3 regions of the Streptomyces sp. NPDC004126 genome follow, and region 3 is predicted to be linked to each of the others. Evidence: riboswitches for the same ligand, from Rfam matches in the RefSeq annotation. Region 3 holds a riboswitch; each other region holds the start of a gene.
What was found. A riboswitch is a leader RNA that binds a small molecule or an ion and turns the genes downstream of it on or off. The one in region 3 is predicted to bind cobalamin.

Region 1: linked by a shared signal. The riboswitch ahead of ACQKM2_RS06880 (prenyltransferase/squalene oxidase repeat-containing protein) and the one ahead of ACQKM2_RS23725 (energy-coupling factor ABC transporter permease) in region 3 are both predicted to bind cobalamin.
Region 2: linked by a shared signal. The riboswitch ahead of ACQKM2_RS17155 (ABC transporter substrate-binding protein) and the one ahead of ACQKM2_RS23725 (energy-coupling factor ABC transporter permease) in region 3 are both predicted to bind cobalamin.

The regions. Positions count from the first base shown of each region.
Region 1 covers NZ_JBNNPF010000005.1:61,269-65,860, forward strand. The annotation lists gene ACQKM2_RS06870 (DUF4430 domain-containing protein) at 305-793, shown strand; gene ACQKM2_RS06875 (hypothetical protein) at 1,027-2,439, opposite strand; cobalamin riboswitch at 2,537-2,670, opposite strand; cobalamin riboswitch at 2,750-2,885, shown strand; gene ACQKM2_RS06880 (prenyltransferase/squalene oxidase repeat-containing protein) at 3,029-4,592, shown strand, end outside.
Region 2 covers NZ_JBNNPF010000016.1:19,982-24,573, reverse strand. The annotation lists gene ACQKM2_RS17180 (GMC oxidoreductase) at 1-337, opposite strand, end outside; gene ACQKM2_RS17175 (DUF4232 domain-containing protein) at 474-932, opposite strand; tRNA gene ACQKM2_RS17170 (tRNA-Trp) at 1,063-1,139, shown strand; gene ACQKM2_RS17165 (hypothetical protein) at 1,248-2,012, shown strand; gene ACQKM2_RS17160 (tRNA(His) guanylyltransferase Thg1 family protein) at 2,052-2,828, shown strand; cobalamin riboswitch at 2,860-3,001, shown strand; gene ACQKM2_RS17155 (ABC transporter substrate-binding protein) at 3,037-4,026, shown strand; gene ACQKM2_RS17150 (FecCD family ABC transporter permease) at 4,023-4,592, shown strand, end outside.
Region 3 covers NZ_JBNNPF010000026.1:15,521-20,112, reverse strand. The annotation lists gene ACQKM2_RS23745 (PadR family transcriptional regulator) at 1-327, opposite strand, end outside; gene ACQKM2_RS23740 (energy-coupling factor ABC transporter ATP-binding protein) at 337-1,167, opposite strand; gene cbiQ (cobalt ECF transporter T component CbiQ) at 1,158-1,907, opposite strand; gene ACQKM2_RS23730 (energy-coupling factor ABC transporter substrate-binding protein) at 1,911-2,288, opposite strand; gene ACQKM2_RS23725 (energy-coupling factor ABC transporter permease) at 2,288-2,986, opposite strand; cobalamin riboswitch at 3,016-3,214, opposite strand; gene ACQKM2_RS23720 (flavodoxin family protein) at 3,331-4,050, shown strand; gene ACQKM2_RS23715 (AMIN-like domain-containing (lipo)protein) at 4,078-4,590, opposite strand.

The DNA of each region.
Region 1 (4,592 bases), on a different contig from region 3:
CGTACGATGCGTTCTGCTCCGGCCCACGCGGCGGGGGCTCACAACCGAATGCACGCACAACTGGGGGAAGCCGGTGGGATTCCGGCGCTGACCTGCAACCGTGAACGGGGCTGACCGCACCGTGAGTCGGAGTACCCGGGGTGCGATGCGTACTGCTTCTCACTGTCATGGTCTGCAGCGCGAAGCCCCCAGCCCCGGCCGGCACCTCTTGCCCGCTTCCCCCAGGGAGGCGGGCAAGGGTCGGCGCGTGGGTCGGAGGGATCGCGGGCTCGGACCGTCGTCCCTCTCAGGAAGAAGGCACTCCATGCGCCGAATACCCGCCCGCCGCTCCGTGATCACCACCGTCGCGCTCGGCCTCGCGCTCGCCACCGCTCCGGCCGTGGCCGAGGCTGCCCCCAAGCCGAACACGAACGCGGCCGTCAAGGTCGACCTCACCGTCCAGGGCCCCAACGGACTGCTGTTCAAGGGCAAGATCAAGACCAAGGGGCACGACGTCTCCACGGCGACCGGAGGCACCCACAAGTGCGACGGCACCAACGGCGGTGCCAACCCGTCCAAGGTTCCCACTCCGACCGCGGCGCTCGACGATGCTGCCCGCCTGAACTACTTCGGCTGGGACGGTACTTGGTACGCGTCCTTCGACGACTACTCCGTCGACACCATCAAGAACGTCAGCGGAGGCGGCTCCGCCTACTGGAGCATCTCCGTCAACGGCACTCCCACCCCCGTCGGTGGCTGCCAGTTCAAGCTCAACGCGGGCGACCAGGTCGCCTTCACCTGGACGTCGTTCTAGTCCACCCCGACGGAAGCGCGGTGGGCATCCACGCTGTATGCGCTCCCCCGGACCTCCTAACGGCTGCGCTGACGGCCGCCAGAAGCACGGGAGGGTGCTTCCGCCTGCCTTCCGATCACTCGGTGGGCCTGCTCTACTGCGGCTTCCAAGCCGCTGAGCAGGCCCTTGGCCGTCTGGGGAACGGTCGTGGGAGCGTCCGTCGGAACCTTGCAACCCCCACCGCCACCGGATGGTCAGGCGCCCCACCGCAGTGCGATGGTGTCGCCCACGTTGATGACCTTCTCGCGGAGCGCCCCGGCGAAGGAGGAGCCGTCGACGCTGACCTTCCAGGTGTTCGAGCCGCTGTTGGCCTTGCCGTTGACACTGGTGATGGTTCCCGTGCCGGAGGACGGGGTCACGGCCGTGACGCAGCCCGAGGGCGTGGCCGCGCTGGTCGCGGCGGCCAGGACGTCGCCGAGGGTGGTGGTCGTACCCGTCGGCGTGAAGGCCACCGAGCAGACCTTCAGGTTTCCGGCGCCGTCGTCGACCGTCAGTGCCAGCTTCGTCGCGGTCCCGGAGGTGAAGGTCGACTGGGCGACCCACTGCGGGGCGCCCGGGGTGACCGGGACCGGCGGGGCGGTGGTGAAACCGCCGCCCGCGACCGCGCGCAGCGCGTCGATCGAAGAGTAGGCCGAGGGGGTGGTGTCGGAGGGCTTGTACTTGAAGCCGCCGGCCGGGTTGTACTGGTTGGCGATCAGGAAGTCGATCGGGGTCTTGCCGCTGCCGGTGAGGAAGTCGCCGGTCTGCGGGTTGAATCCGCAGGCGTTCAGACCCGCGACGCCCCAGCCGTTGGAGCTGGTGTTGACCCCGTACAGGGAGTTGAACGCACCGGTGCCCGGGACGAGGGTGCTCTTGAGGAAGTTCTTCGCCTGGACGACGTCGGTGTCGGTGTTCGGGACCCCGGAGACGCACAGCGCGGCCATGGCGGCGCCCGTCATGTCGACGTCGCTCGCGGAGTTCAGGACGGTGGGGTTGCCCTCGGCCTTGTTGAAGGTCCAGCCGCCGTCCACGTGCTGGTTGGCGCGGATGCGGGTGACCATGGAGTCGGTCAGCGCCTGCGGGACGCGCTGCGCGCCGCCCTGCGTCTTGGCGCCGCCCAGCGAAAGGGCCGCGAAGACCGTGCCGTTGAAGTTCCCCGACGGACCGAAGTAGCCCGCCTCGGCCGTCTGCCAGTAGGAGTAGACGTTCGCGATGAGGTTGCGGGAGGCCGAGACGCGGGCCGGGTCGATGCCCGCGGCGTAGGCGTTCAGCGTGCCGCGTTCGTAGTCGGTGACGACCGGGGAGGCCTGCGGCCAGCCCGCCGTCGACAGCAGGTTGCGGTAGACGGTCCGCGCGTTCTTCGTCGTGTCGCCGCCCGGGTAGACGTCGACGACGGCCGTGCCGGCGGCGGCGAAAGCGGTGAACGCCCACTCGTTCGACAGGCCGGCGCCGGCATACGAACCGTCCGCTGCCTGAAGGGACTTGAGATATGCCACACCATTGGTCCTGGACGTGGCGATCTGCGCGGGCGACGACGTGGCGAAGGCCGGCAGCGCGGTGAGAACGAGGGCGCCGAGCGCGGCGGGCACCGCGAGCGCAGAACGGCGGGAGGTACGGGGACGGGACATGGCCTGCTCCTGGAATGAGGGACGCCGACCTGACCGATGCTCCTGCGAGCGGGCAGCCCGGAGCACGGTGGCCGCCGTCCGAACGCGTGGTACGGCTGGTGAATTGCCTCGCCGCACGGGCATTCGGGCTCGTGAACGGCCCCCTGCCGTCCCACACCGCTGCGCGTCAGCCCCGGATTCACACCGGGTTCCCCCATGTGGCAGCCCAGGACGCTACCCGAGCGATCACAGGTCCGCCAGCGACGAATGCGGCGGGCGGTCGCGCGGACCGGGGCCGGTGACGCGTGAGACGCAGACCACCTTGACGCTGTCTTTATCAGCGTGGTCCACTCCGACTGATAAGCACTCAGTTCCAGGGGAAGCCGGTCGAAATCCGGCGCTGACCCGCAACCGTAGGCCCGGCACCGTCCGGGCGAGTCGGAATGCCTGGAGCCAGGTTTTTGCAGCGAGAAACGCCGTCGCGGACTACGGCGTGGTTCGAACGGCTTCCCCATGGCGTCATGCCTTCGGAAGACCTTTTGCCACGCACAGGTCCGCCCGGCCGACACGAGGGGCCGTGGTGGGGACCGCAGAGCGATCACAGCAACGCATGCGCAGCAAGGGACTGCTGTCGCTCATGTCGGCGGCGCTCCTGACCTTCGCCGCGAGCGTGGCTTTCGTGGGCGGGACGGCTCCCGCCTCGGCCGATCCGATCGAGCAGTGCACCGCCACCACGGGCGCCATCGTCGCGGTCGACTTCGGTCCCTTCGGCGGCAAGGTCGAGCGTGGCTGTGACACCACGCCCACCACCGGGTACGAGCTGCTGCACACCGGCGGCTTCACCACCGTGGGCACCGTCCACGACGGCGACGGGTTCATCTGCCGCATCGGCAAGGGCACCGGGACCCAATACCCCACGCCGGACAAGGAGGACTGCGTCCTCACCCCCCAGGCCACCGCCTACTGGTCGTACTGGATCGCCTCCCCCGGTGAGAAGAACTGGACCTACAGCCCCCTCGGCGCGATGGCGCGCACGCCGAAGCCCGGCGACGTGGACGCCTGGGTGTTCGGCGGCACGGACGTCGGCGGCACCTCCGGCAAGCCCTCGTTCTCCCCCGACGAGGTGCGGGCCGGAGGCGGGACCACCCCCGATCCGACCGTTCCCACGGCTCCGCCCACCGTGCCCGCAGGGAAGGTCGACGCGCCCGCCGCGATCCGCTGGATCACCGGAAAGCTGACGGACGGGGAACGCGTCGTCGACGACGGTGCCACCACCGCGAACCACTTCCTCACCACCGAGGCGGTCTTCGCCCTGGTGTCCGCCGACCCGAAGAGCCCGGCGGCGAAGAAGGCGGCCGACTTCCTGGCCGCTCCCGCTCAGACGGACGCGTACGCCTACCCGGCCGGCAAGGACGGCATCCCCGACGCCACCGCCGCCGCGCGCCTCGCACTGGTCGCCGAAGCCACCGGCAAGGACCCCCGCGCCTTCGGCGGACACGACCTGCTCGGGGATCTCGTGAAGTACGTCTGCCCCCGGAACGCCGGCGACGGCGCCCCGGTCGACGGCTGCCTCACCAAGGGCGACTTCCGCACCACCGGCCAGTCCGACGCCCAGGCCATGGCCGTCATCGCCCTGCTGAACGGCGGCGTCACCCCGCCCGCCGACGCCGTGAACCGGCTGACCGGCCTGCAGTGCGAGGACGGCGGATTCACCGGCATCCTCATCCGCACCGGCGGCAGGTGCGACAGCGACGCCAACTCCACCGGTCTGATCACCCTGGCCCTCAGGCGGGCCGGCGGCCACGACGCCGCTGTCCAGAAGGCCCGCGGCTACCTCAAGAAGTCCCAGCTGGCGACCGGTGCCTGGCCCTCCGCCTCCTACATGACAACCGGCAGTCCCGCCTCCACCGCCTGGGCCGCCCAGGCCCTTCGTGCACTCGGCGACGACGCCTTCGCCGACGCCGGCCTCTCCTGGCTCTCGCGCCACCAGTTCCCCGCGGGCGGCTTCGGCTTCGAAGAGGACGACACGGAATCGCGGCTCTTCGCCACGGCGCCCGTTGCCGTCGCCGCTGCCAAGAGCGACCTCGTCGCCCTCACCACCAAGAAGAGCGACCCCCCGACCACGCCCCCGGCCGGTGACGGCCCGGACCTGAAGAAGGCCGTGGCCTACCTCA
Region 2 (4,592 bases), on a different contig from region 3:
ACGAGCGGTAGTCGGGCTTGGTGGTGTTGGCGAAGATCTTGCCGTCGCTGCCGGGGGTGTCCCAGGCCATGCCCATCTCGACCATGTGCACCGGCACCCCGGCCTGGGCGAGCCGGAGCGCGGCGACGGAGCCGCCGTAGCCGGTGCCGATCACGAGGACCGGGACGCGGGCCCCGGATTCGATCGGCCCGGTGGCGGCGGTGATGGCCGGTTCGGCATGGGCCGGGGTGACGTTGACCGTCAGCGCCATCGCCCCGAGAATAGAACCAGTTCCAGCGATGAATCCGCGACGGGAAACACCCCCGGATACCTTGCTGTGCAGGCTTTTGTCACTCATGTGACGTTCCTCACTCTCGACGGAGTGGGAACAAGTTCTACTGGCGAACGCCTGCTAAGTCACTACACGCGTCGCAGCAACTTCCGGCTGATTCCGTCCCCTTGACTCCACGCCCCGGGACGGCTCGGGACGTGGCTCAGGGCAGGCTCCAGTGCCCGACGTCGTCGCCCAGCCCCGCGTCCAGCGCGAACTGCACGGCCGCCAGAGCGGCGGCCTCCGGCACCCGGAAGGTCACGAAGCCCGAGGCCGAGTCCCCGGGGGCGAGGGTCACGGTGTCCGGCAGGCTCGGCCCCGCACCGGTCGCGGCGGCCGTCCCCGTGAACCGCTGCCCCGCGGTGTCGAGCAGGTGCGCGGCCGGCGCGGGGGAGTCCTCGTACGGCACCGACCCGGTGTTCTCCAGCCGCAGCTCCACCGCCACCAGCCGCTCGGAGCCGGCCCGGCCCGCGGGGTCGACGACCCGGGTCAGGGTCACGTCGAGCCGCTCCCCGGGCCGGTCCCCGTCGAGGGACACGGTCTCCCCGGACCCGTCGGGCCCGGCCCCGACGAGCAGCAGCAGGAGCAGGGGCCCCAGTAGACGCCCCGGACGGTGACGCACCACGCCTCCCGGCCTCGCCGATCCGCCCCCTCCCCGCCCACGATCCTCCGCCCACCCGGCTCCCGCCACCGGCGACGCGGAAAATGGATTGGATCTTCCGGCCGCTTCATGGCAGGGTGTGACCCACCGAAGGGGTATAGCTCAGCTGGTCAGAGCGCTGGTCTCCAAAACCAGATGTCGTAGGTTCGAATCCTGCTACCCCTGCCATGCCTGACCAGGCATTTCACGTAGAACGGGCTCCGGGAGGACTCTCCCGGAGCCCGTTTTTCTGCTGGGGCCGGGTGCCGTCGACGACAGCAGGGAGCGTCCTTTCCGATGACCTTGAGGCCCGCACGTCCTGAGCCGGACTTCAAGCCCGCTCTCGTCAAAGCGGTGTTCCGGGACGTGACGCCGATGCACGTGTCCCGGGCGGCCGCCCGGGCCGCCGCGTCGGTGACGCGGACCGTGGTGACGGAGATCATCGACGGCGCGATGAGAGCGGCGGCGGAGGAGGGCCGGAGGAAGCTGATCCCCCGGGACCTCGTCTCGGCGATCGGCCGGAACGTCGAGGTCGAGGTGGCGGGCGAGTGGTACCGGCACAGCCCGACGTTTCACGGCCTGACCGGCGAGACGTACGACGCCGAGGGTGTCCTCGTGCCCTCTCCCAAGCGCAGCAGGTCGCGCAGACCGAGCGCTGTCGTCGGTGCCCACAGGTTCGAGGCCGGGGTCAGGAAGCTGCTGCGGAGCCGAGGGGCGGCGGCAGTCCCGGCGATGGTCCGCGACCTGGACGGAATGGCGAGCGTGTTCATGGCGGACCTCGCCCGGGACGCGGCCATGGTCGTCCGTGAGGGCGGGATCAAGCGGTTCGGCACGGTCACCCTGGTGATGCCGGGCGAGCAGGCAGCGCTCCCGCCGCTGCCGGAATCCCTCCGCGCCCTGTCCGTCCGCACCGGCGACGCGCGGACCATCGGCGGGGACGACGTCCTCGCCGCCACCACGATCCAGTTGTTCGGCGCCATCAGGGAGCGAGCCCTCAGCGAGGCTACAGCGACAGTGCCAGTGACGGGGAGCGCTTCGCCGGCTGAGCGGGTGCGGCGGTAATTCCGAGTGGCCCTCCAACGTGCCCCGGTACCCTGTGGCATGAGCGACACGACCGCACTCGGCGACCGCATGAAACGGTACGAGGCCGCGCACCGGGCTGTGCTGCCCCGCCGCACCTACACGATCCTGCGCCTCGACGGACGCGCCTTCCACACCTACCTGCGGGACGCGGACAAGCCGTTCGACCTGGGCTTCGTCAAGGACATGGCCGCCGTCACCGAGGCGCTCTGTGCCGAGGTCAGCGGCACGGCCTTCGCCTACCACCAGTCCGACGAGATCAGCCTGCTGCTCACCGACTTCGCCAGTCAGGGCTCCGAGCCCTGGTTCGGCGGTGTCGTCGCCAAGCAGCTGTCGGTGTCGGCGTCGCTGGCCACCGCGGTCCTGGGCGAGCGCCGGCCCGGCCGGCGGGCCCTCTTCGACGCGCGGGTCTTCACCCTGTCCGACCCCGTCGAGGTCGCCAACTACTTCGTCTGGCGGCAGCGCGACGCGGTCCGCAACTCGATCTCCATGGCCGCCCAGGCGCACTTCTCCCACAAGCGGCTGCACCGCATGTCCACCGGTGCCATGCAGGAACTGCTGTGGTCGGAGGCGCAGGTGAACTGGAACGACTACCCGGCCGCCTGCAAGCGCGGCCAGGTGGCCGTGCGGGCGAGCGGGGAGCGGGCCGTCGAGTACACCGACAAGCGGTCCGGCGAAACCGTGCGGACGACGGCGCTCCGGTCCTGGTGGGAGGTCGGGGGCGCCGACCACTTCACGGCCGAGCCGGGCGGATGGCTCGCGCGGTGGATCCCGGCGATGCCGGCCCTGACGGGCTGAACGGCCCACCCGTGGGCGCAAAGACCGCATCTGGCAGACTTGGCCGGGTTGTCCCGGCGGTGCAGGACAGGAAACCGGTGTGAATCCGGTGCGGTCCCGCCACTGTGACCGGCCGCCGCGTGCACGCGCGCGGGGGCCGGGAGTCAGACACTGACGCACCGCCTCTTCACTTCGACCGGGGACGAGGATCCCCCGGAGAGGCCTCACCATGTCGCGTGTCCGCGCCGCCGTGCGCTCCTTCCTGCGCTTCGCGCTTGTCGTGCCGCTCGCCGCCTGCGGCGGGCCCGCCGGGGCCGAGCGGTCCGCCGCCGGGGCGCAGGCCGCGCCCGGATTCCCGTACACCGTCACCAACTGCGGTGTCAGCAGCACCTACCAGGCGCCGCCCGAGCGGGCCGTCACCATGAACCAGCACGCCACCGAGATCATGCTGGCCCTCGGGCTGCAGGACCGGATGGCCGGGACCGCCTACCTCGACGACTCCGTGCTGCCCGCCTACCGGCCCGCCTACGACAAGATCAAGGTGCTGGCGAAGGAGTACCCCTCGAAGGAGGTCCTCCTCGGCGCCAACCCCGACTTCGTGTACGGCGGTTACGCCAGCGCCTTCGACAAGGGGCAGGGCAGGGACCGCCAGACGCTGGCCAAGGCCGGCATCGGGTCACGGCTGAGCGTGGAGTACTGCACCCAGGGCCCGGTCGGGCTCGAACAGCTGAAGACCGAGATCACCGAGGTCGCCCGGACCTTCGGCGTGCCCGAGCGCGGCGAGGAGCTCGTCCGGGAGGAGCAGCGGCGCGTCGACGCCGTCACCGCACGGGTGAAGGACCGGGCCCGTCCGTCCGTCTTCGTCTACGACTCCGGAGAGGCCTCCGCCTTCACCTCGGGAGGCAACGGCATCGGCAACGAGATCGTCTCCCTCGCCGGGGGCGCGAACGTGTTCGGCGACCTCAAGGACACCTTCGGCGACGTGCCGTGGGAGAAGGTCATCGAGCGGGCTCCCGAGGTCGTGCTGATCTACGACTACGGCGGCACCACCGTGGAGGCCAAGAAGCAGCGGCTGTTGAACGACCCCGCGCTGGCGGAGGTTCCCGCCGTCAAGAACCGGCGGTTCGCCGTGCTGCCCCTCTCCTCCGCCGTGCTCGGCGTGCGCGTCGCCGACGCCGTCGAGTCCCTCGGCCGCCAGCTGCACCCCGACACCCCGTGAGGCGGGGGCTCTCGCTGGTGGTGCTCGCCGCCGCGCTCGCCGTCTCGATGGTGGCGGGGCTGGCGCTGGGGCCCGTACGGATCCCGCCCGGCCAGGTCCTCGACACCGTCCTCGGCGGCCCGGGCACGCCCGGGGCCTTCGCCTCCATCGTGTGGGACGTGCGGATGCCGCGCGTCCTGCTCGGAGCCGTCGTCGGGGCCGGACTGGCCGTGACCGGGGCCGTGCTCCAGGCCCTCGTGCGCAACCCGCTCGCCGACCCCTTCCTGCTCGGGGCCTCCTCCGGGGCATCGACCGGAGCGGTGCTGGTCATCGTGTCCGGTTCGAGCGCCGCCGCGGCCGCGGGCGGAGTCGGGCTGCCGGCCGCCGCGTTCGCCGGTTCCACGGCCGCCCTCGTCGCCGTCTACGCCCTGGCCCGCCGCGGCGGCACCATGACCACCGGCCGGCTGATCCTGGCCGGGGTCGCCGTCCAGTACATCCTCTCCGCGCTGACCAGCCTGGTCCTCGTCCTGTCCGCGAAACCCGACCAGCTGCGCACCGCCCTGTTCTGGACCCTCGGCGGCCTCGGC
Region 3 (4,592 bases):
CTGCGGCCCGACCACCGCCGCCGCGCGGATCCGCAGCAGCAGCGCGTCCCGCACCGGCTTCGGGTCCTGGCTCTCGTCCACCCACCGCGCCAGCTCCGCGCGGCCGTCGGGCAGCACCTCGTACTCCTTCTTCTGCCCGCGCACCGGCACCTCGCTGGGCAGCGCCCGGATCAGCCCCGCCTCCTCCAGCCGCCCCAGCTCGCGGTAGATCTGCTGGTGCGTCGAGGACCAGAAGTAGCCGATCGACTTGTCGAACCGCCGGGTCAGCTCCAGCCCCGACGAGGGCTTCTCCATCAGGGCGGTGAGGATGGCGTGCGGCAGCGACATGCGGCCATCCTAGGAGCCCAGTGCCGCGAGCTCCTCCGGGGTCCGCGGCCCCGGCGCCCCGTCCGCCAGCACCCCGCGCGCCCGCAGGAACGCGCCGACCACCGGCGCCCAGGCCGACCGCAGCCCCGCCGACGCGAGCAGCTCCGGGTCCGCGAGCAGCTCGGCGGCCGGACCCGTGCGGATCCCCGACGGGGTCAGCACGGCCGCGTCGTCGGCCCAGCGCACCGCGAGGTCCACGTCGTGGGTGGCCATGACCACCGTGGTGCCGGCCGCGCGCAGCCCCGCGAGGACGTCCAGGAGGCGCTCCTGCCCGTCCGGGTCGAGCCCGGCGGTGGGCTCGTCCAGGATCAGCACCCGCGGGGCCATCGCCACCGCGCCCGCGATCGCCGCGCGCTTGCGCTGCCCGTACGACAGCAGGTGCGTCGGCCGGTCCCGCAGCGCGGTGATGTCCAGCGCGGCCAGCGCGGCGTCCACCCGCTCGCGGACCTCCGCCGCCGGCAGCCCCAGGTTCATCGGCCCGAAGGACACGTCCTGCTCCACGGAGGCCGCGAAGAGCTGGTCGTCCGGGTCCTGCACCACCAGCTGCACCGAGGTGCGCAGCCGGACCAGGCCCTTGCGGTCGTACGCCACCTCGGCGCCGCCGAGCCGCAGCGTCCCCGGGCCGGGCCGCAGGCCCCCGCTCAGCAGCCGCATCAGCGTGGTCTTGCCGCTGCCGTTGCGGCCGAGCAGCACCAGCGCGCGGCCCTCGGCGATGCCGAAGTCCACCCCCGACAGCACGGCCGGGCCGTCCTCGTACGCGTACCCCGCGCCGACCAGCTCCACCAACGGGGTCACAGCCACAGCTCCTTCAGTACGAGGGTCCCCGCGACCACGGCGGTCAGCAGGGCGGCGGACCCCGTCAGGAACCGCCAGGACAGCGCCGCGTCGGGCACCAGCACCCGCAGCGCGCCGTCGTAACCGCGCCCCGCCAGCCCCTCCTGGAGCCGGGCCGCGCGGTCGAAGGCCCGGACGAACGAGGTCGCCGCGAGCCCGGCCAGCGAACGCCACACCGCCGCCCGGCCCGCCTGCCCGAGCCGGGCCGCCTGGGCCCGCCGGACCTGGGCCATCGAGTCCAGCAGCAGGAAGCCGATCCGGTACATCACCAGGGCCACGTCCACCACCGGCGCCGGCACCCCGGCCCGCACCAGCCGCGGCAGCACGTCCGAGACCGGTGTCGTGAAGGCGAACAGCAGCACCCCGAGCGAGGCCGCCGAGGTGCGCAGCAGCAGCTCCGCCGCGTGCCGGGGCCCGTCCGGGGCCAGGGCGAGGAACCCGTCCGGGCCGCCCACCGACACCAGCAGCGGCAGCGCACCGGTCACGCAGAAGCCCAGCGGGACCCGGAAGGCCCGCCACAGCTGCCGCCCGGCCACGCCGGCCGGCCCGAGCAGCACGGCCAGGGTCGCGGCGGCCACCAGCGGCCCGCCCGGCCAGGGCGGCAGGCACACCGCGGTGACGGTGAGCCCGAGCCCCAGCAGGGCCTTCTCCAGGGGGTGGCGGCCCCGCCAGCGGCTGGAGTGCGCCGCCACGTCGATCGGCAGCACCGCCTACGACTCCGGGGTCGGGCGGGTCCGCCCGTCCTCGGCGTCCTGCGGGGCCCCGGATGCCGCGGCCTCGGCGAGGGCCTGCGCCGCGCCCTGGCGGCGGCCCTTGCGGACGCCGAAGTAGTAGGCGAGCACGCCCGCCCCGAGCGCCGCCTGGAGGGCGAACAGCGCCGACTCGACCTCGCCCGACGGGGGCTCGTACAGCGGGGCGAACCAGGGCTCGTAGTCCGGCTTCAGCTCGGTGATGGCCGCCTCGGCCTGCGCGTCGGCGCCGGCGAACGGCTCCTCCTTGCCGTCGCCGAGGCCCAGCGCGAGCGGGATTACGGCCAGCGCCGCCACCAGGAGCAGCAGCAGGGTGTTGATCTTCGCGTTCCTGCTCATCAGAGGGCCGCCTCCGGCTTCGCCTGCCTGCCGCCGGTCAGCTTCGCGACCCCGAGCCGGACCAGGTCCGACTTGCTGGACTGCATCAGCAGCCGCATCACGAGCACGGTCAGCAGCCCCTCGCTGACGGCGAGCGGGATCTGGGTGAGGGCGAAGATGCCCGCGAACTTCTCCAGGGAGCCCAGGAAGCCGCTCGCCGGGTCGGGGAAGGCCAGCGCCAGCTGGACGGAGGTGACGCAGTAGGTGACCAGGTCGGCGAAGAACGCGCCGAAGAAGACGGTCACCATCAGCGGCGCGCCGGACTTCCGCAGCAGTCGGTAGACCCCGTAGCCGGCCCAGGGCCCGGCGATGGCCATCGAGAAGACGTTGGCGCCCAGCGTGGTCAGTCCGCCGTGGGCCAGCAGCAGCGCCTGGAAGAGGAGGGTGATCGTGCCGAGCACCGCCATGATCGGCGGCCGGAAGAGGATGGCCCCGAGCCCCGTGCCCGTCGGGTGCGAACAACTGCCCGTCACCGAAGGGATCTTCAGGGCGGACAGGACGAACGTGAACGCGCCGGACGCCCCGAGCAGCAGCGTGCTCTCCGGGTTCGCCTTCACCTCGCGGGTCAGCGCGCGGACCCCGTGGACGACGAAGGGGGCGGACGCGGCGCCCCAGGCGGCCGCGTGCAAGGGGGGCAGGAACCCCTCGGCTATATGCATGGGTTGGGAGACCTCTCCAGCACCTCGTGGATGGACGACGCGCCCCGGCCGGTCTCCTGGCTCACGGGTACTGATGCCCTGGCTCCGCCTTCCCGGGACCGTGCGGTCTCCCGCGCGGGCCCAGTGGCTTCCCGCGGTGGAGAGTGGAGCCGGACTTCCCGATCACAGTGGCGAGGGCCGCACCGGTTTCCCACCGGTTTCCCGAACACCAAGGCCAGACGACCCTAGTCGCCCGCACGGACCGTCACAAGCCGGACCGATCCGGCCACCCGGCCGCCCCCCGGCGCACCCGTACGGGCCAGGCCCGCTGGCCGGGCCGCCGGGCGCCCGGCACGGTGGAGGGCATGGCCGCCGACGACAGCCCCCGGTACGAGGACCTCTCCGCCGTCTACGTGAACTGCACCCTCAAACGCTCTCCCGAGACCAGCAACACCGAGGGCCTGATCGCGCGGAGCCGGGCCGTCATGGAATCGGCCGGCGCGCGCACCTCGCTGATCCGCGCGGTCGACCACGACATCGCCACCGGCGTCTGGCCGGACATGACCGACCACGGCTGGGAGAGCGACCAGTGGCCGGTCCTGTACAGCCAGATCATGGACGCCGACATCCTGGTGCTGTGCGGCCCCATCTGGCTCGGCGACAACAGCTCCGTCATGAAGCAGGTCATCGAGCGGCTCTACGCCTGCTCCTCCCTGCTGAACGAGCAGGGGCAGTACGCCTACTACGGGCGCGTCGGCGGAGCGCTGATCACGGGGAACGAGGACGGCGTCAAGCACTGCGCCATGAACGTCCTCTACAGCCTCCAGCACCTCGGCTACGCGATCCCGCCCCAGGCCGACGCGGGCTGGATCGGCGAGGCCGGCCCCGGCCCCTCCTACCTGGACCCGGGCTCGGGCGGCCCGGAGAACGACTTCACCAACCGGAACACCACGTTCATGTCGTGGAACCTGATGCACCTGGCGGCGCTCCTCAAGCGCGCCGGAGGCGTGCCGGCCCACGGCAACCAGCGTTCCCTGTGGGACGCCGGCTGCCGTTTCGACTTCCCCAACCCCGAACACCGCTAGCCGGGCGGCTCCGGGGCCGTCAGCGGGTCAGCAGGTGTTGGGGTGCGGGAAGTCCAGTACGAGCCGCTCGGGCGAGTGCAGGACGGAGGTGTTCCAGGTCGGCTTGGTGTCGAAGGCGGCGCCGAAGGTCACGTACCCCTCGTAGTCGCCGGTCATGGCCATGCCCTTGAGCTTGCTGAGGTAGATCTTCTGGAGCCTGGGCCCCTGGTAGACGTTCTGCCCGGCGTCGTTGTGCCCTGCGGCCGGGTGCAGGCGGATCTCCAGGAAGTACTTCCCGGCCAGCGGCACGGGCTGTCCCGAGCCGTCGTAGACGAGCTCCGACACGGGAGTGACGGTGACCGGGGGCACGTAGCCCTGGAGGTCGATGACGAACCGGTCGTACGTGCAGTGCCCGCCCCAGCGGGCATTGACGACGAGCGGCGTCTGGGTGCGGGTGGTCGTGGTGGCTGCGGAGGCCGGCGACGCGGAGAGCGCGATCCCGGCGGTGAGCAGGGCACCCGTGGCGAGGGCCACGATCCGGCGGCGGTGCGGGTGACGCATGA